DNA from 2 places in the Dissulfuribacter thermophilus genome. Region 2 is predicted to be linked to the other one. Evidence: riboswitches for the same ligand, from Rfam matches in the RefSeq annotation. Region 2 holds a riboswitch; the other holds the start of a gene.
The links. Region 2 has a riboswitch for thiamine pyrophosphate ahead of thiC (phosphomethylpyrimidine synthase ThiC). Riboswitches for the same ligand answer to the same signal wherever they lie in the genome.
Positions count from the first base shown of each region.

Region 1 (9,513 bases), on a different contig from region 2:
AAAAGAAAAAACAGTGGCGTTTTGACACACGGGTGATACACGAAGCATTTAGGCCAGAGGAGTGGCAGGGGGCCACTCAACCCCCAATTTTTCAGACAGCTTCACATCTTCATCCAACTGCTGAAAGTTTGAGTGATACCTTTGGTGGAAAGAGCCAAGACCACATATATATGCGCCTTACAAATCCCACCAATAGGGTCCTTGAGCAAAAGATCGCATCCCTTGAGGGCGGAAAGGCAGCAGTGGTCACAGGCTCAGGAATGGCAGCTATTACTACTTCCTGTATGGCCCTTTTGAGGGCAGGGGATGAGTTTGTAACTGGAAACTCCCTTTTCATGTCCACGTATCTATTGTTTTCCAATGTATTCAAAAAGTATGGGATAACCCCAAGATTTGTGGAGCCAACAGATATAGATGCCATCTGTGGAGCCATAAACGACAAGACTAGATTCATTTATATCGAGACCATTGGAAATCCCAAGATGGATGTGCCTGACATAAAGAAGATTGCAAAGGTGGCCCATGATCATGGGCTCCCGCTCCTGGTGGACAACACTCTGGCCACCCCCTATCTGTGTCGCCCAATCGAACTTGGGGCAGACGTAGTCATCCACTCAACAACCAAGTACTTGACTGGACACGGTTGCGCCACAGGCGGGGTGGTAATAGATGCTGGAACATTCGACTGGGAAAGTGGCCGTTTTTCTGATTTTAAGCCATTTGTTCATAGAAAGGGCCCCCTTGCCTACATAGATCGGGTATGGCGTGAGATCCACATAAACTTTGGGACCACCCAGGCACCATTTCACTCGTACCTCACGGCAATAGGGCTCGATACTCTGGTAGTGCGCATGGAACGTCATCTTAAAAACGCCATGAAGGTAGCGGAGTTTTTAAATGGGCACCCAGAGGTCAGGTGGGTAAGATATCCAGGACTTCCAGAGCACCCGTGTCATGAAGTGGCGAGAACTCAATTTGAAGATAAGGGCTTTGGGGCACTCATATCCTTTGGTCTAAAAGACCAGGATGCGTGTTTTAGATTCATTAACAACCTGAATATGATCTATCACCTGGCAAATCTTGGAGACTGTAAAACCCTCGTCATCCATCCGTATTCCACACAGTATCTGTCGTTTCCTGAGGAGACGAGAAGGTATTTGTCCATCACACCGGACCTCGTAAGGCTTTCTGTGGGGATAGAGGCTGTGGAAGACATCTTGGACGATATTGCCCAGGCCCTGGAGGGACTCACATAGACCATGAGTGAGTATGTAGTCAAAGGCTCAGAAAAAGGCTCTGTGGGACTAGTTGAAAAGAGGTATTTTACCTTTGCACAACCCCCAGACCTCATGACCCTGGATTGTGGAGCAAAGTTTGGGCCCATCACCATTGCATATGAGACCCTTGGAACTCTTAACCCAGATAGGTCCAATGCCATTTTGGTGTTACATGCCCTTTCTGGGGACTCGCATGTAGCAGGCTACTATTCTTACGACGACCCTAAACCTGGCTGGTGGGATATCATGGTTGGGCCAGGAAAGGCCATTGACACCAATAAGTATTTTGTCATCTGTTCCAACATCCTGGGCGGATGCATGGGAAGCACTGGGCCTTCCAGTATTAATCCAGCAACTGGCCGACCCTATGCCATGGATTTCCCTGTGGTCACTATTGGCGACATGGTAAGGGCACAAAAGGCACTCATTGATTACCTTGGAATCCCAAAGCTACTTGCAGTAATCGGTGGTTCTCTTGGAGGAATGCAGGTCCTTGAGTGGACGCTCCTCTATCCAAATATGATGAAGGCAGCCATAGCCCTTGCCACTACGGCAAGGCATTCAGCCTTGGCCATTGCCTTTAACGAGGTGGCGCGCCAGGCCATTATGGCAGACTCCAATTGGAATGGAGGAAACTACTATGATGGCGATGCCAAACCCGATGTTGGGCTTGCGGTTGCGCGCATGATAGGTCACATCACGTATCTTTCTGATGAGGCCATGAGGCGTAAGTTCGGAAGGCGCCTTCAGGATAAAAGCGATTTTTCCTTTAACTTCGATGTGGATTTTCAGGTAGAAAGTTATTTGAGGTATCAGGGTAGAAAATTTGTCGAGAGGTTTGATGCAAATTCATTTCTGTATATCACAAAGGCAGCAGACTACTTTGATGTGGCTCGGGAACACGGGCAGGGCTCTCTTGTAAAGGCCTTTTCCAAGGCCAGGGCGAAGTTTTTGGTGGTGTCTTTTTCTTCTGACTGGTTGTATCCCACCTACCAGTCAAAAGAACTTGTGAAGGCTATGAAGAAAAACTGCCTTGATGTGAGCTTCTGTGAGATAGACGCAGAATGGGGCCATGATGCATTTTTATTGCCTAATGAGAGGCTATTTTCACTAATAAGTGGGTTTTTAGACCATGCAAGCCATGAGATCAACTAGTTCAGGAAATATAAACGGCGATGCCAAGGATCTTCGCTTTGATCTTAAGATCATCGCCTCGTGGGTAGAGCCGAGGAGCAGTGTGATCGATCTTGGCTGCGGCCGTGGTGAACTCTTAAAATATCTGAAAGACGTTAAAGAAGTTAGGGGCACAGGTATTGAACAGGACGAGGACGAGGTGGCGATCTGCATAGAAAAGGGGCTCTCAGTGCTCCAGGGCGATTTAAATGAAGAGGTCCTGGATTATCCGGACCATGCTTTTGATTATGTCATCTTGAGCCAGACCCTTCAGCAGGTCTACAGGCCAATGGAACTCATAAAGGAACTCCTTCGCATTGGTAAACACGTGATTGTGAGCTTCCCAAATTTTAGCCACTGGTCCATAAGGATGCAGGTACTTTTTACAGGCTATGCCCCAAAAAATAAGCTCCTACCCTATGATTGGTTTGATACCCCCAATATTAGAGTGATTACCATCAAGGACTTTAGAAAGTTCGTAAAAGATGTGGGCTTTAGGGTCATTAAAGAGGCAGCCATAAATACTCACCACGAAGAGAGATATGGGAAAATAATCAACTTCCTACCTAACCTAAGGGCGACATACGGTATTTTTATGATTGGGAAGTAAAAAGGAGCAGATGCAATGAGAGATGAAGATCGCGCAATTGAGGATCAATCCCTTAGTAGTGGCAAAGAGGCAGTGAACTGCTATGGAAGGCTTTCTGGGATAGTTAAAGACCTTGTGTCATCATGGGATAATACGCATCCATGGAAACACGGTGGCGCCATCCCTATGCCATCGCAAGAGGCGGTGATAAGGATCATACACAGGGGAAGGCGCATCCTTTTTCCAGGGTATTTCACCCAGGCAAATATTAATGTGGAAAACCTCGAATACTATATTGGGCAAGAGACTTGTCAGCTTTTTGAAGAACTTTCAGAACAGATCGATCTTGCGTTCAAATACCAGGCGCTCTCTCTTGGTGCTGGCGTAAGTTCTTCCATACCTGATAGCCGGGAGCTAACCCTACGATTTCTAGAGAAACTCCCCTCCATAAAGGCAGTGCTCATGACCGATGTGGAAGCTGCAATGATGGGAGATCCTGCGGCAAAGAGTGAGAGTGAAGTCATCTTTAGCTATCCAGGGTTTATGGCAATCAGCATTTACAGGATGGCTCACATACTCTATCAGCTTAAAGTGCCTTTTATCCCCCGCATCATGACAGAGCATGCCCATAGTCTCACAGGAATAGACATCCACCCAGGGGCCACTATAGGAGAGAGTTTCTTTATAGATCACGGTACAGGAGTGGTGATAGGTGAGACAACATGGATTGGAAAAAGGGTCAGGATCTATCAAGGCGTAACTCTTGGGGCTCTATCTCTTCCAAAAGAGGCAGTTCCAGAGTTGAGATATAAAAAAAGGCACCCCACTGTAGAGGACGATGTTATCATATATTCAAATACAACAATCCTGGGAGGGGACACAGTCATCGGTGCACGCTCTGTGATAGGTGGAAATATTTGGATCACTGAAAGCGTGCCTCCTGACACAAGGGTGCTATTGAAGCGGCCAGAACTCATATACATGGGAAAAGGCAGCAAAGGGGCAAAAAACAAAAAAGATGCGGAGATGATAAAATGACTATACAAATACCATATGTTACTGAAACTATTGGAAAAACTCCACTAGTGAAGCTGAGGCGTTTGGCTGATGGAATGGTTGAATGCCATTTATTTGCAAAGCTTGAATCGTTCAATCCAGCATCCAGTGTTAAGGACAGGATTGGGCTCGCCATGATAAGAGCTGCTGAGGAACAGGGGCTCATTGGCCCAGGGGCAACCATTGTGGAGTCAACCAGTGGTAACACAGGGATTGCCCTTGCCTGGGTCTGTGCTGCCAGAGGATACAGGCTCATCTTGACCATGCCTGAGACCATGAGTTTGGAGCGCCGCGCCATGCTAAAACACATAGGAGCAGAGCTCGTACTCACGCCAGGAGAATTGGGCATGAAAGGGGCTATCAATAAGGCAAAGGAACTTGCAGAGGAAATAAAAGGCGCCTATATGCCTGATCAATTTTCAAATCCTGCGAATCCAGAGATTCACAGAAGGACAACGGCAGAGGAGATATGGCGAGATACCCAGGGTAAAATTGATATCTTTGTTGCTGGAGTAGGCACTGGAGGCACCATCACAGGGGTATCAGAGGTATTGAAGGCCAGAAGGCCATCCATAAAGGTGGTGGCAGTTGAGCCCAAAGAGTCCCCTGTTCTTTCAGGTGGTAAGCCTGGGCCACACAAGATTCAGGGCATAGGTGCAGGGTTCGTTCCACCTATATTGAATACATCCATAATTGACGAAGTCTTTTGTGTTAGCAGTGATGAAGCCATTCATACAGCACGGATGCTTGCCCGAAAGGAGGGTATACCCTGTGGCATATCGTCAGGGGCCGCATGTTATGCAGCGCTTCAAGTTGCAAAGCGGCCTGAGAATGCAGGAAAAGTAATAGTATTTATCCTGCCGGACACAGGAGAACGGTATCTTAGTACGGATTTGTTTGAAAAATAGTAGAAGATAGGACCCAGGATGCCTGATCTTCCTGCTTGACTTGTACCCCACTATGGGGTTAACTCAACTATGATGGCGCCCTAGGGGAGTGTTACGACACTGAGAGCCCTGGCCCCTTACATGAGGCTAGGGGACCCTTTGAACCTGATCCGGGTAATGCCGGCGTAGGGAAGTGGCGCGACTCACCGAAAGTCTTTTGACTTTTGGGAAGGCCGCGCTCAAAGCGGCCTTTTTTGATGGTAGCACTCCTCCTTTGCCCGCCAAATTTTATGTTATTTATGAGCAATTTAAAGATGAAGATCTTCCTAAACGAAAGGCCCCTTGAAGTCGATGAAGGGACAAGCCTCTATAGGCTAAGGGACAGGTTTGATCCCTCAGCCGATGTCTTAATAGTAGACGGTTATCCCGTTACAGATGACGTGATCTTAAAAGAGGGAAACCGTGTGGTTCTCATTAAGAAAGGACGAATGCCATCTAAAGAGGAATTTCATGCCCTCTTGACTGCAAGACACACCCCTGGTGTCCATGAAAAGGTAAAGCGTGCTACAGTTGGAATTGCAGGTCTTGGTGGCCTTGGCTCAATGGTGGCAGTGGCCCTTGCAAGGACTGGTGTTGGACGACTCATCCTTGTGGATTATGACGTTGTGGAGCCTTCGAACCTAAACAGGCAGTATTATTTTATTGATCAGATTGGAATGCCAAAGACCGAGGCATTGACTGAGACCATAAAAAGGATAAATCCCGTCATTGACATAGAGGCGCACAATATAAAGATTAATAAAGAAAATGTTTCCACTCTTTTTGATGGGGTGGATGTCATGGTTGAGGCCCTTGATAGGGCAGAGGAAAAGGCCATGCTCACAGAGTGCTTTTTGAAGATGTTTCCGGGGATTCCATTGGTGGCTGCTTCCGGGCTTGCTGGTTACGGACCGGCAAATCAGATAGTTACAAAGGCCGTGATGAAAGGGCTATATGTGTGTGGAGATTTTGAGAGTGAGGCAATGCCCAGCCAAGGGCTCATGGCACCACGAGTAGGCGTGTGCGCCCATCATCAGGCAAATGCAGTGCTCAGGCTCCTCTTGGGACAGGAACCTTAGGGGCTTCTTTTAAAGGGAAAAGCCATGAAGGTCAAGATAAACGGAAAAGAACAAGAAATCGCAGAAATAAGTACAGTAAAGGATCTCTTGGATCAACTTGGGTTAGATTGCTCAAGGGTTGCAGTGGAACTCAATTACAAGATCCTAGAGAGAGATAAGTTTGAATCCACAGAGCTCTCTGAGGGTGATGTGGTAGAAATAGTAAGATTCGTGGGCGGGGGCTAAAAAATGGCAAATAAAACACAAGAAGATTATTTGGTAATAAATGGCAGGCGCTTTAGGTCCCGCCTCATGGTGGGGACAGGCAAGTTTTCATCTCCTCAAGTGATGATGGAGGCAATAGAGGCCTCTGGGGCTGAAATCGTTACAGTTGCTCTAAGGCGCGTGGAACTGAACAATCCCGAGGACGACCTTTTGAAATACATCGATACTGAAAAGTACCTACTTTTACCCAACACAAGTGGTGCCAGAGACGCCCAAGAGGCAGTGAGGCTTGCTAGACTTACACGGGCCGCAGGATGTGAGCCCTGGGTTAAGCTAGAGGTCACTCCTGATCCCTATTATCTGCTTCCAGACCCTGTTGAGACCTTGAAGGCAGCGGAAATACTGGTAAAAGACGGGTTCACTGTTCTTCCCTACATAAATGCAGATCCAGTGCTTGCAAAGAGGCTCCAGGATATAGGCACAGCTACTGTCATGCCCCTTGGTGCCCCAATTGGGACCAACAGGGGCATCAGGACCAAGGAACAGATAGAGATCATTATTGAGCAGGCAACAGTGCCAGTAGTGGTGGATGCAGGCCTTGGTGCGCCGTCTCATGCAGCTGAGGCCATGGAGATGGGGGCTGATGCCGTGCTTGTAAATACTGCCCTTGCAGTAACTCCAAACCCAAAACTCATGGCAGGGGCATTTAAAAAGGCGGTTGAGGCTGGAAGAGAGGCCTTTTTAGCTGGTATTCCAGAAAAAAGCCTAAAAGCCCAGGCCTCGAGTCCACTCACTGGCTTTTTAAGGGAATGATCTAAGTTTATTATTGAGGGAATGATGTGAGTTTCTTAGAAGTTATAAAAGAGTTTCATCCAAAGGATGTGGCGCAGGCCATTGAGGCCAAGGGTCCCGAGGATGTGGAGCATGCCCTTGGGGCAAAGAGGCTTAGCCTAGACGATTTTATGGCGCTTCTTTCCCCTTGTGCTGAGGCATATTTGGAAGAGATGGCCCAAAAGGCCCATGCGATTACTGTAAAGAGGTTTGGAAAGACCATATTGCTCTATGCTCCACTTTATATCTCAAATGAATGCTCTAACTCATGTAGTTACTGCGGTTTTAACGTCACAAACAAGATCCCAAGAAAGACCCTTACTCTAGATGAGATAGAAGAAGAGGCAAAGGTCTTACACAATCAGGGCTTTAGGCACGTACTTTTACTTACAGGAGAGGCGCCCAGCCGGTGTGGACTCGACTATATTGAGGCTGCCATTAGGCGCATAAGGCCACTTTTTAGCTCAATTGCAGTGGAGATATACCCCCTTGATGAGGCTGGATACAGGCGGCTAATCAATGCAGGGGTAGACGGGCTCACAGTGTACCAAGAGACCTATGACAAAGATCTCTATTTGAACCTTCATCCAAGGGGCAAGAAAAGGGACTATGTGTGGCGGCTCCTCACCCCGGAAAGAGGGGGAAGGGCAGGTATGAGGCGAATAGGTATAGGTGCGCTCTTGGGGCTCAGTGATTTTCGAGTTGATGGTTTTTACACAGGGCTTCATGCAATGTATCTTCAAAAACACTTTTGGCGCACCCAGGTCACTGTGTCTTTTCCCAGGATAAGACCAGCAGAAGGTGGTTTTAGGCCACTAAGCCCGGTTACGGACAAGAATCTCGTGCAACTCATATGTGCCATGCGCCTTTTGATACACGATGCAGGCCTTGTGCTATCTACGCGTGAGAGCGCAGAGCTTAGAAACAACCTTCTGCCACTGGGCATTACACAGATGAGTGCTGGGTCATGCACTGCCCCAGGAGGCTATTCTCATAAGGCAGATACAGCTGGCCAGTTTGAGATCCACGACACCCGAACTCCTGAGGATGTGTTCTCCTACATTCGTTCAAGGGGCTATGACCCTGTTTGGAAAGACTGGGATACGGCCTTTTTGAGCAAGTAATAGATATGGGTCTACAAAACGATTTTCTCTCCAGTCTCTCTGTCTACCTCATTACCAATAGATATGCCTTACCGCCTGGAAAGGACCTTATAGACACCTTAGAAGAGGCTCTAAAGGGAGGGGTAAGGGCCGTTCAACTTAGGGAAAAAGATCTCTCTTCCAAGGAGCTTTTTGAACTTGCAAGGCGAGTGAGGGATCTTACTGCCCACTACAAGGCCCTTTTGTTCATAAACGACAGGGTGGATGTTGCCATGGCGGTTGGAGCAGATGGAGTTCATCTTGGAGGCCATTCCATGCCTGTTGGAGTAGTGAGGGAGATGGTCGGAAGAGATCTGCTCATCGGAGCATCTACCCACTCTATTGACGAATTGGACGTTGCAAGGGCGGGTGGAGCCGACTTTGTAACATTTGGTCCAGTGTACTTTACTCCATCTAAGGCCCCATATGGCGACCCAGTTGGTGTTGAGGCCTTGAGGGAGGCCTGCAACCACGCAGAGGGTTTTCCAGTCCTGGCCCTTGGGGGAATAGTTCAAGACAGAGTTAAAGAGGTGATTTCGGCTGGAGCAAAGGGGGTAGGGGTGATTTCTGCCATCATCTCTGCTGCCAATCCCAGGAGTGCTGCAGAGTCATTTTTAAAGAGAATCTATGGTTGAATAACAGGACGTTTAGGTACCATTGGACCAGTGGACGGGCTGTGGGACCCCTGTGGGACAAGGCCTCACTAGACGGACATGCTCCGCTTGGCCGACCCTAATTTTTTTAGTTTTGAGTTTTGAGTGTTGAGTTTTGAGTTGAAGGAAGAAAAACGTGGTAAAGGTCGGCCTACAGGGCGGTTCCTTAAGGACTTTACCAACGACTTTGACGGAGTCCTGTTTTTGCCTTCTTTTTGCCGTGCAGTATTTAGGTTCTACGATTACCCTCAAAGATTTTCCTGGTCATCCTAAAACTACAGTGTAGACCTTAGAACATAGAACTTTAACTTTCATGACGAACAAAAAGGAAGTGGGGACAAACTGGCTAATTTCATGAGTAAGGATAGCGGTTTTGGGTACGAGTTTTGATGCAGGCAAAGGCGGGGGCGCATCCAATAAGGAACGATTTGGTCGAGCTCCGAAGCGCGGAGCAAAACAGGCCCGAGGCCCGAAAGGGCCTGACATTTACCCAGCCCTGACACCATTGGTTTCTGTATTTCTCCCTATTCAATAGCAATGCCCCCAAATTAAAGTTTTGAGTGTTGAGTTTTGAGTTTTAAGT
Region 1 covers NZ_MAGO01000006.1:89,436-98,948, forward strand. Annotated here, with positions in the region: gene DBT_RS06405 (O-acetylhomoserine aminocarboxypropyltransferase/cysteine synthase family protein) at 1-1,256, shown strand, start outside; gene metX (homoserine O-acetyltransferase MetX) at 1,260-2,432, shown strand; gene metW (methionine biosynthesis protein MetW) at 2,419-3,060, shown strand; gene epsC (serine O-acetyltransferase EpsC) at 3,076-4,077, shown strand; gene cysK (cysteine synthase A) at 4,074-5,003, shown strand; TPP riboswitch at 5,076-5,191, shown strand; gene thiF (sulfur carrier protein ThiS adenylyltransferase ThiF) at 5,297-6,100, shown strand; gene thiS (sulfur carrier protein ThiS) at 6,125-6,325, shown strand; gene DBT_RS06440 (thiazole synthase) at 6,329-7,117, shown strand; gene thiH (2-iminoacetate synthase ThiH) at 7,144-8,259, shown strand; gene thiE (thiamine phosphate synthase) at 8,265-8,912, shown strand.
Region 1: it holds a riboswitch for thiamine pyrophosphate, as region 2 does, so the genes downstream of both, thiF (sulfur carrier protein ThiS adenylyltransferase ThiF) here and thiC (phosphomethylpyrimidine synthase ThiC) in region 2, are expected to answer to the same signal.

Region 2 (9,513 bases):
TTAGCTTATCATCCTTAATCACCTTATTTCCTTTAAAAATGATCTTTCGAATGGAAGGCTTCTCCCGTACTATATAGGTAATGATCTTTCCATCTGGACTATCTTCAACATCAACCCGAATATCATCGAAAAAGCCCATCTTAAATATCTGTTTTATTGAATCCCTAATCTTAACGGGATCATACATATCATCCTCTTTGATGAGCGATTTCTGAAGAATTGCATCGGTGTCCGCACGTCTATTTCCAACAACCCGTAGCTTTGCAACTTTTAGCGGTTGAGTTAATTCATCTGCCAAGATATCAACGAGATGCGTAACCAAAGGAGATTGATCGGCAATAGTACCTTCCTTTGACAATAGCTGTTTCTTTTTCTTTCCAGGCCCTAACCACATTGCATCTAAATTGATGCTCATGGCCTTCCCCATGACGATCAAAGAGCCTGCAACCAAAAACTGGGCCCCTTGGTTCGCGCAGGCCTTGGCGACATCTGATTCATCAGACTTTGAAGAATCCTCAATGGGAATTGCCTCTATACCTTTTCCAGCAAGCTTTCGAATGATTGAGTCGCGGATATCCTTAGATAATCCCTTAAAATCTAAAGGACCTATATATTCTGGTTCAAGGATGCAGGCCTTAATGGGAGGAGAAATGACCTTGGCATCACAGATCTTAGACAGTGGGAAAATAAGATAAAGAATACATAAGAATAAAATCTTATTCATCTCTAAACTCCTCAAGCACACCTTTTGAAAGGAGGAATGTACGTGTAGCTATACGGGAAAGCCTTGGGTTGTGGGTTACAAACACGATAGTTGTGCCGAACTCTCTATTTATTAAGGAAAAAAGCTCTGCGACCTTATCAGTAGCAGCCTCATCGAGATTGCCCGTAGGTTCGTCTGCGAAGAGGATATCAGGCTGTTTTACCATAGCACGGATTATTGCCACCCGCTGTTGTTCTCCCCCTGAAAGTAATTTAACAGGACTGTTGATCCTATCAGAAAGATCAAGGAGATCAAACAGTTTCTTAGCATGTTCCTTGACCTTCTTCAATGAGGCCCCTTGAATTAAAAAAGGCATACAGGCATTTTCAATAGCAGAAAACTCCGGAAGCAGGTGATGCATCTGAAATACGAACCCAAGCCTTTCATTTCTCAATCTTGCGAGTTCATTTGAGCCGAGCTGGGAGACATCGGTACCAAAGAGCAAGACTTTACCTCGTGTTGGCCGGTCAAGGGTGCTCAAAAGATGAATGAGAGTGGTCTTTCCCACTCCTGACGCCCCCATGATACTAATAATCTCGCCTTGGAAAAAACTACAGCTAAGCCCCTTCAGGACCACTGCGTCATGGCCGTTGAATAAATATTGACGATAAATCGATTTAGCTTCTATAATAGGCTGCAATTTTTTTATCTAATATAAAAATTAAACACTCACAAATTCGATCATTAAAATTTTAAAAATAACTAAATAAAACAGGCACACTTAAATTATGAAAATATCTTGCTATAAGCCTATTCATGGTTTATTATATCAAAATTTGAATATCGAATATATTTAAAATTTCAAATTCACTCTTTATAGTAAGTTGGCAATGATAGTTCAGGACTTTACTTCAGTCAATGAGGACAAAGTGACTCAACTAGAAAATTTTTTATTGATTAAATTTCCTAATCATGTTAACTCAGTGCCCATGTCAGAACTCGGGGATGCCTTCAGATTCCTTGCTCGAGGGTTTCAATACCCCACGGAATTGGAATTCATCCAAATCGGATGGGAAGTAATCGAAAAGTTATCTAATGACCTTTCCATTACAGTCCCACCAAATAGACCACCACAAGACCTCAAAGAACTCCAGGCAGAATATGTGAGGCTATTTATAAGTTCACCATTAGGTGTAGCTGCCCCACCGTACGCATCTTATTACATGAACAAAAGTGGGCTTCTGCTTCAAGAAGGGGCACAGGAGGCCCTTAGGTTTTACCGGGAGATAGGTGTTGAGCCTGAGAACAGTTCAGAGGCCCCAGACCACATTTCCCTTGAACTGGCCTTTATAGGCATGTTGCTTGACCAAAATAGAGTGCAACTACTCAATACTTTCATAGAAAAACACATGATGATTTGGTATCCCAATTTTTTAAAAGACCTTTTAAAGGCAAACCCCTCATATTGGTACCAGCAATTGGGGCTAGTAACTCAGGCATTGTTAGAGAAAATCACTAGAAAGGAGGAATTAGATGAAGCGACGTGATTTTTTAAAGCTCTCTGCCTCATCCACACTGGCTTTGGCAGCACTTGGGATGGATAAACAAGGAGGGTTTTTTAAGCCATCGAAATCCTTTGCCAAGAGCCAGGATCTTCCGGGAAGCCTTGGGGCAAAAGAAATTACTAGTGTTTGCGAAATGTGTTTTTGGCGGTGCCCTATTGTGGCAAAAGTAAAGGATGGAAAACTCGTCAAGATAGAAGGAAATCCCAAGAGTCCTGCAAATGGGCCAAGGGTCTGTGCAAGAGGTAATTCAGGAGTCCAGCTACTCTATGATCCAGACAGGCTAAAATACCCTTTGAAACGAGTTGGAGAAAGAGGTGAAGGAAAGTGGGCAAAGATCACCTGGGATGAAGCCCTGGATGAAATTGCCTACAATATGGATAAGGTCAGGAAAAAATATGGTCCCCATGCCCTGGCATACTTTGACCACGGCGCAAGTGCCGAATTCATGAGGGAGATCTTTAAGGCCCTGGGAACTGAGAATTATTCCAGCGAACCCGCTTTCTTCCAGTGTGTTGGCCCAGTTGTCATGGCTTATATATACTCAATGGGATACGTAGTATCTGGCACAAGGCAGTGGGTTGACATGGCTAATGCCAAGGCCATGCTTCTCGTAGGTTCCCATATTGGAGAAAACGTCCACGTTTCCCATGTGAGGGAATTTGTCGAAGGCCTTAGCAAGGGAGCAAAGTTGATCGTAGTAGATCCCAGATTCTCTGCTGCGGCAAACAAGGCCGATATATATCTCCCAATTCGTCCAGGCACAGATACTGCACTCCTTCTCGCTTGGATAAACTATGTCATACAAAACAACCTCTATGACAAAAAATTCGTTGAGAAAAACTGCATTGGTTTTGAGAAAGTCAAGGCTTCAGTCAAAGATTATAGTCTTGAGTGGGCAGCACGTATCTGCGATCTCAAGGTAGAAGACATAAAGAGGGCCATAGAGATCCTTGCAGAAAACAGGCCTCATGTAGCCATTCACCCAGGACGCCACAGTACTTGGTATGGAAGGGGTGATGTTGGCCGCCATCAGGCACTTGCTATATTGTCGGCCCTCTTTGGCGCAGTAGGACAAAAGGGCGGACTGTATTTCCCCACTCCAATAAAAAAACCCCATGCACATTGTACGGGATGCGAAGGTGAAAACGAAATCGAAGAACCTGAAACATCTCTCAGGGACAACTATCCGTTTATTGGACCACTGCCGGGTACACCAACAAATGAGATTATAAAGGCCACAATTACAGGCAAACCTTATCCCATTAGGCTGTGGGGAATAAATGGAGTAAACGTAATACAGACCATACCAAATCCCTATGAGACCATGAAGGCCATCAAGAGCCTCGACTTTATCTTCTGTGAAGAGATGCTCCCTGGAGAAACTGCCATTTGGTCAGATATCGTTCTTCCAGGGGCAACGTATCTTGAACGCTACGATGCCGTCTACACATACGAGGGGCTCACCCCATATTTGACAGTGCGTCAACCAGTTACAAAGCCACTCTTTGAAGTGAAAACTCCATACTGGATTGCTCAACAACTCGCAAAGAGATTGAATCTTGAATGCTTTACCTGTAAGGACGAAGTTGAATTCATTGAAGAAGAACTCAAAGAGGTCGGCCTCAGCCTGGAAAAACTCAATAAAGAGGGTGGAATTGTCACCTTTAAGGCAAATCCATACAGAAAACCAGATGAACTAAAGATGCCGACTGAATCTGGGAAGATCCTCCTCGCCGTGGAAGATTTTGAAGATGAGGACTTTGACCCAGTACCTCGATTTATTCCAACCCCAGCACCTCCAAAAGGCTATGCCAGACTAATATATGGCCGCGTGCCAGTACATACCTTCTCAAGGACCATGAACAACCTATGGCTGAACCACGAGTGTCCTGAAAATCAGGCATGGATAAACGATGAAGTTGCAGCCAAAATAGGCGTCAAGGACGGCGATGAAATCATCCTTGAAAACCAAGACGGCTATAAGTCCAATCCTATAAAGGCAAAAGTGACTCCGGGTATTCGTCCTGATTGTATTTATATTGCACATGGATTTGGAAGCAAATCAAAACACCTTACAAAGACCTATGGTAAGGGCGCAAGCGATCAGTTCCTCATAACTAACAATCAAAATGATCCTTTTATGGGAAGCACAAGCAAGAGAACCAATTTCGTTAAAATCATAAAGGGCAACAAATCCCTTGCTATTCCTGAGATTAGGCCTGTGCCTAATGAGATCCCGCGCTTCCAGGCAAAAAGGGCATAATGGGAGGTGACTATGAGCCAATATGCAATGGTAATCGATCTTGACAGATGTGTTGGATGTCATGCCTGCGCAGTGGCATGTCGTGCAGAGTGGAAGGTCCCTACAGAAGAGGGATATCGCAGAAATTGGGTTAAACGCATAGGACCTGAAAAGACCCCCTACGGGCTTTCATATACCTTCTATCCAGGATTGTGTAATCATTGTGACAATCCCGTGTGCGTAAGCGTTTGTCCGGCCGATCCGGAAGAGAGGGAATTCAAATCCTTCAAAGACGGTAAGACCAAAAAGATGACGATCAAGGCAACCTTTAAAGAGCCATTTACAGGGATTGTCCTTATAGACAAAGAGCGTTGCCTTGGTTGCGGCTCATGTGTAGATGCATGTCCATATGGGGCAAGATATCTGAATGAGACCCTAGATGATCCCAAGGCTGACAAGTGTACATTTTGCTTTGAACGTATTGCCTTAGGGGAAAAGCCAGCGTGCGTAAAGACCTGTATAGCCGATGCCAGAATCTTTGGCGACCTTTCTGATCCAAACTCTGAGGTCTCAAAGCTGGTAAAAGCCGGTGCAAAAAGGCTTGAATCCAAGGTTGTAAAAATAGGGCCAAATGTCTATTGGAAAGGCAAGGAAAAAGACATTTACGCACTGTTGAAAAACTACGCTCCCCAAACACGGACATGGGAAGAAGTGAAGAATGGTCCGGATTTCAAGAGGCGGACGATATTAAGGGCAGCAATAAAAAATCCGTTATTTAACCCAAAGGGTTAGGAATTTCTGGGGGTCGCAAATTGCGGCCCCCTTTTTTTGTCTATCACCATAGGCTAGACATTAAATACCTTGCAGAATCAACTATTACATGCCACTTACCCGAAGCATTGATTGCAGTTACCCATGAGACAATCACTATAAATATCAGCATACTATATATCAAAAATTCCCGTCGCTTACTGAACCCCACCAGCGATTCCGGATTGACACCGATTAGTCCACCCAATAATATCCCAACAAAAAAGCCAGTGAGATGCGCCATTCGGTCAGTGGTCTCATCACCCACTCCCAAAAAAGAAAGGAGCGCCACCCCAGCCCCCAAATAAATAAAAGGTCTTCGAAACGAGTATTTTTCTCTTATGGCCCTTATGAATAAGAAACCTGAGATCGACCCCAATGCCCCAAAAACCGCGGTGGATGCCCCTACAGAACTCCCAACATTATGGTTCAAGATTATTGAAATGAAATTGCCAAGCACCCCAGAAGAAACTACCAGGGTCCATGCCAGTGGTGGCCCCACCATATTGGCCAAAAGGATCAAAAAAATTGTACCCAAAGACATATTTGAAAGCAGATGTACTGGATCAACGTGTAGGGTCAGGGCAGTGACTGGACGCCACCATTGGCCATGTAGGACTGCGTCCCTCTGATTTGCCCCTATGTTAAAAAGCGTTGGCCTCAATGCATCTGATACAAATAGGGAAAGTATTGAAGAAACGACAATACATACAAATACTATTCCCTCGACCCTCTTGAGTTCATACGTAGTTTTGGGCCTCTTTGGCCATAGGTAATTTTCCCTTTCAAAGGCCTCTATCTCTAGGAGTGCCTCACGATAACGATCCTCTTCAACGACAATCTCAATATAGTCATTTTGGAACCGTATGGTATGTCCAATCCCTCTGGAATGAAGGACTAATGACCAAATACTTGCAGTCTCAGGATCTTGAGCCCTTATAACATTCATCAAAAGCTTCGTAAGCCATTTAAGGCCAAAGACATGGTATAAATTCTCGATAGAGCTCCTTGTAAGAGCTTGTAGGAACCATGGAAGCAAGGGACAAAGGGTGCTGAGAGGCCCATGCCTCCCGCACCCAATAACAAAGGGAAATGAGTGTCCTCGTAAACGCTTACAGAAATTCTATTTCATCCCCTACCCTAACAGTACCTCCTTTGAGGACCCGGGCAAATACGCCTTCTCTAGGCATAATACAGTCTCCGGCCATCTTATATATAGCACACTTTGTATGACACTTTTTGCCAATTTGGGTGATCTCCAAAAGGGCCTCTTTTCCTATCTTAAGCTTTGTTCCAACAGGAACTTTGGGCCAATCTATACCAACGGTTGCTATGTTTTCCGCATAGGCTCCAAACCCTACATCGAGCCCCTTTTCTTTTTGTGCCTCTATTCTTTCAGAGGCCAGGAAACTAACCTGCCTATGCCACGGTCCGCCATGGGCATCTCCCTCTACTCCAAAATCCTCGATTAGCCTGACTTCTTCAACTGGGAGCTTCTGTACCCCCTTTTCCTTACTTATGGCCAGGGATACGACCTTTTTCATATTTACCTCCTAAGTTGTTTATCCTAAATCCTGGCTGACATATACCAGAAAAAATTTCCTCTGCCCTCTTCTATATTTGACGAACTCAGCAATTACACGTTTAACATTTTTAAAAAATCATAAATTCGATTTTCAATATATCAATATACATTATAAATCCCCATTGTGTCTATAGTGAATCAAGATTGATTCTATTTCAACATGCCATCTTCACTGGGCTTTAAGAATGTTATTGACATAATGATGCTTGTTTGTTAGACACTTAATAAATAGCTCGTTGGGGGAGCCCGGGGTAACGGGCTGAGAGGAAGGCTTATCAATCCCGCCTTCGACTCCTAACACCTGAACTGGGTAATACCAGCGTAGGGAAACGAGTTTTACTAACTAGAAAAAGTAAAGCCGTCCTTATGCTGGACGGCTTTTTTATTTGTTGGAGGCGTTATGAACAAAACTTTATTACAAGAGCTTAGACAAGGAATAATTCCAGAATGGCTTAATCAACTAGCAGAAAAGGAAGAAATTTCCCTCAACAATCTGGTAGATAACATCCTCAAGGGGGAGGCAGTAGTCCTGGGCCACAGAACAAACCGTGGTCCTATGGTAGTTGGCAAGGGGGTCAAAACCAAAGTCAATGCGAACATTGGAGCAAGTACCCTAACATCCAATCTGGAAACAGAGCTCAGGAAACTCAAAGCAGCACTCAAGGCCAAGGCAGATGCAGTAATGGACTTGTCCCTTGCAGAAAACATCAAAGAAATCAGGAAAAAGATATTGGCCTCTTCTCCAGTTCCCGTGGGTACTGTACCAATTTATGAGGAAGCTACCCTAGCCCGGACCAAGCGCGGGGCCACTGTAAGGCTTGATGCCGACGAGTTCTTCACTGTAATCGAAGACCAGATGAAAGACGGAGTTGATTTTGTCACTGTTCACTGTGGAGTTACCAAAAGGCTTGTGGAAAAGCTCAGTGAAAAACCACGCTTAGCAGGCATTGTCTCAAGAGGTGGTGCCATTACCGCTGCCTATATCAAACATACTGGAAATGAAAACCCACTTTATGAATACTATGATAGACTCCTTGATATCGCAGAAAAATATGACTGTGTACTCAGCCTCGGCGATGGAATGAGACCAGGGGCCATAAATGATGCATCGGACTTTTTTGAAGTTGGTGAGCAAGAAATATTGGGCGAACTCCAAAAAAGGGCCTTTGAAAGAGGCGTGATGACCATGATTGAAGGGCCTGGTCATGTACCACTTCATCTCGTAGCCGAGTCAGTAAAGAGGATAAAGGCCCTTACAAACAATGCACCTCTTTACCTCTTAGGACCATTGGTAACAGATATTGCCCCTGGCTACGACCACATCACATCAGCAATTGGGGCAGCTGTAGCAGGGATGTCTGGAGCAGATTTCATATGTTATGTGACCCCTTCCGAGCACCTTGGACTTCCGTCTGAACAAGATGTGTTCGACGGAGTCATTGCTTCAAGAATCGCTGCACATGCAGCAGATATAACCAAGGGCCTGGAATCTGCCATCAAGTGGGATGAAGAATTGTCTATTGCCAGGAGAGACCTGGATTGGGACAGGCAAATTGCACTTTCTATTGATCCTGAGAAGGCCAGGCGTATACGAAAAGAAAGGTCTGGTGAAGGTGCCTGCACAATGTGCGGGGAATACTGCGTATTTTTAGTGCTCAAGGACGTAGAAGAGATCAACGCAGATCTAGTCAAAAAATAAAACCAAGAGGAATTTAAACACCATGAGAGAGATAGACATCACTAAGGCAATAATTGATAAGCATATAGAGGAATTGAATAAATGCCTGTGCAGTGATGTAGTGATTGTAGGAGCTGGACCATCCGGTCTTGTAGCTGGTAGTATTTTGGCCCAAAAGGGATACACAATTACAATATTCGAAAAGCGTCTTGCCCCAGGTGGTGGAATCTGGGGTGGTGGAATGGGCTTTAAGTATGTGATAATACAAAAAGAAGCCCTAGACATAGTAGAAGAATTCAATATACCCTATGAAAAGTACTCTGACGATTTATATGCCGTTGACGCAATAAACTTTGCCTCTGGTCTGATACTAGAGGCAGGAAAACGCGGTGTGCATATTTTCAATCTCATTGCAGTCGAAGATCTATTGGTGAGAGAAGGACGTGTACAGGGTGTAGTCATCAACAATACTTTTGCCAAGATGAATCAGTTCCCAATAGATCCACTTACAATAGAGGCAAAGGCCGTTGTAGATGCAACGGGTCACGAACACGAGGTAGTAAAGACCCTTAGCCAAAAAAACGACGTGACGCTAAATACTCCTACTGGAAAGCCCCTGGGAGAAAGAAGCCTTTTTGCAGAAACTGCTGAAAAGGCTGTTGTCACCAATACCAAGGAGGTATATCCTGGACTGTACGTATGCGGAATGGCAACTGCCGCTGTATACGGTGGATATAGAATGGGCCCGATCTTCGGTGGAATGCTCATGTCAGGCAAAAAACTTGCCGGACTATTAGAAGAGGCCCTCAAGGCATAAACCCAGATTAGGCAGCTCGAAAGTTTGCCGAAGATGCAAGAAGGCACCCCTTTATAGAGGGGCACTTCCTGTGCTGCAGTGCCTAGGACTTGCAGCACAGGAGATAACGATCT
Region 2 covers NZ_MAGO01000008.1:81,311-90,823, forward strand. Annotated here, with positions in the region: gene bamA (outer membrane protein assembly factor BamA) at 1-724, opposite strand, end outside; gene DBT_RS08125 (ABC transporter ATP-binding protein) at 717-1,340, opposite strand; gene DBT_RS08130 (TorD/DmsD family molecular chaperone) at 1,693-2,250, shown strand; gene DBT_RS08135 (molybdopterin-containing oxidoreductase family protein) at 2,237-4,531, shown strand; gene DBT_RS08140 (4Fe-4S dicluster domain-containing protein) at 4,544-5,302, shown strand; gene DBT_RS08145 (rhomboid family intramembrane serine protease) at 5,346-6,269, opposite strand; gene DBT_RS08150 (MOSC domain-containing protein) at 6,433-6,864, opposite strand; TPP riboswitch at 7,134-7,250, shown strand; gene thiC (phosphomethylpyrimidine synthase ThiC) at 7,306-8,604, shown strand; gene DBT_RS08160 (sulfide-dependent adenosine diphosphate thiazole synthase) at 8,627-9,400, shown strand.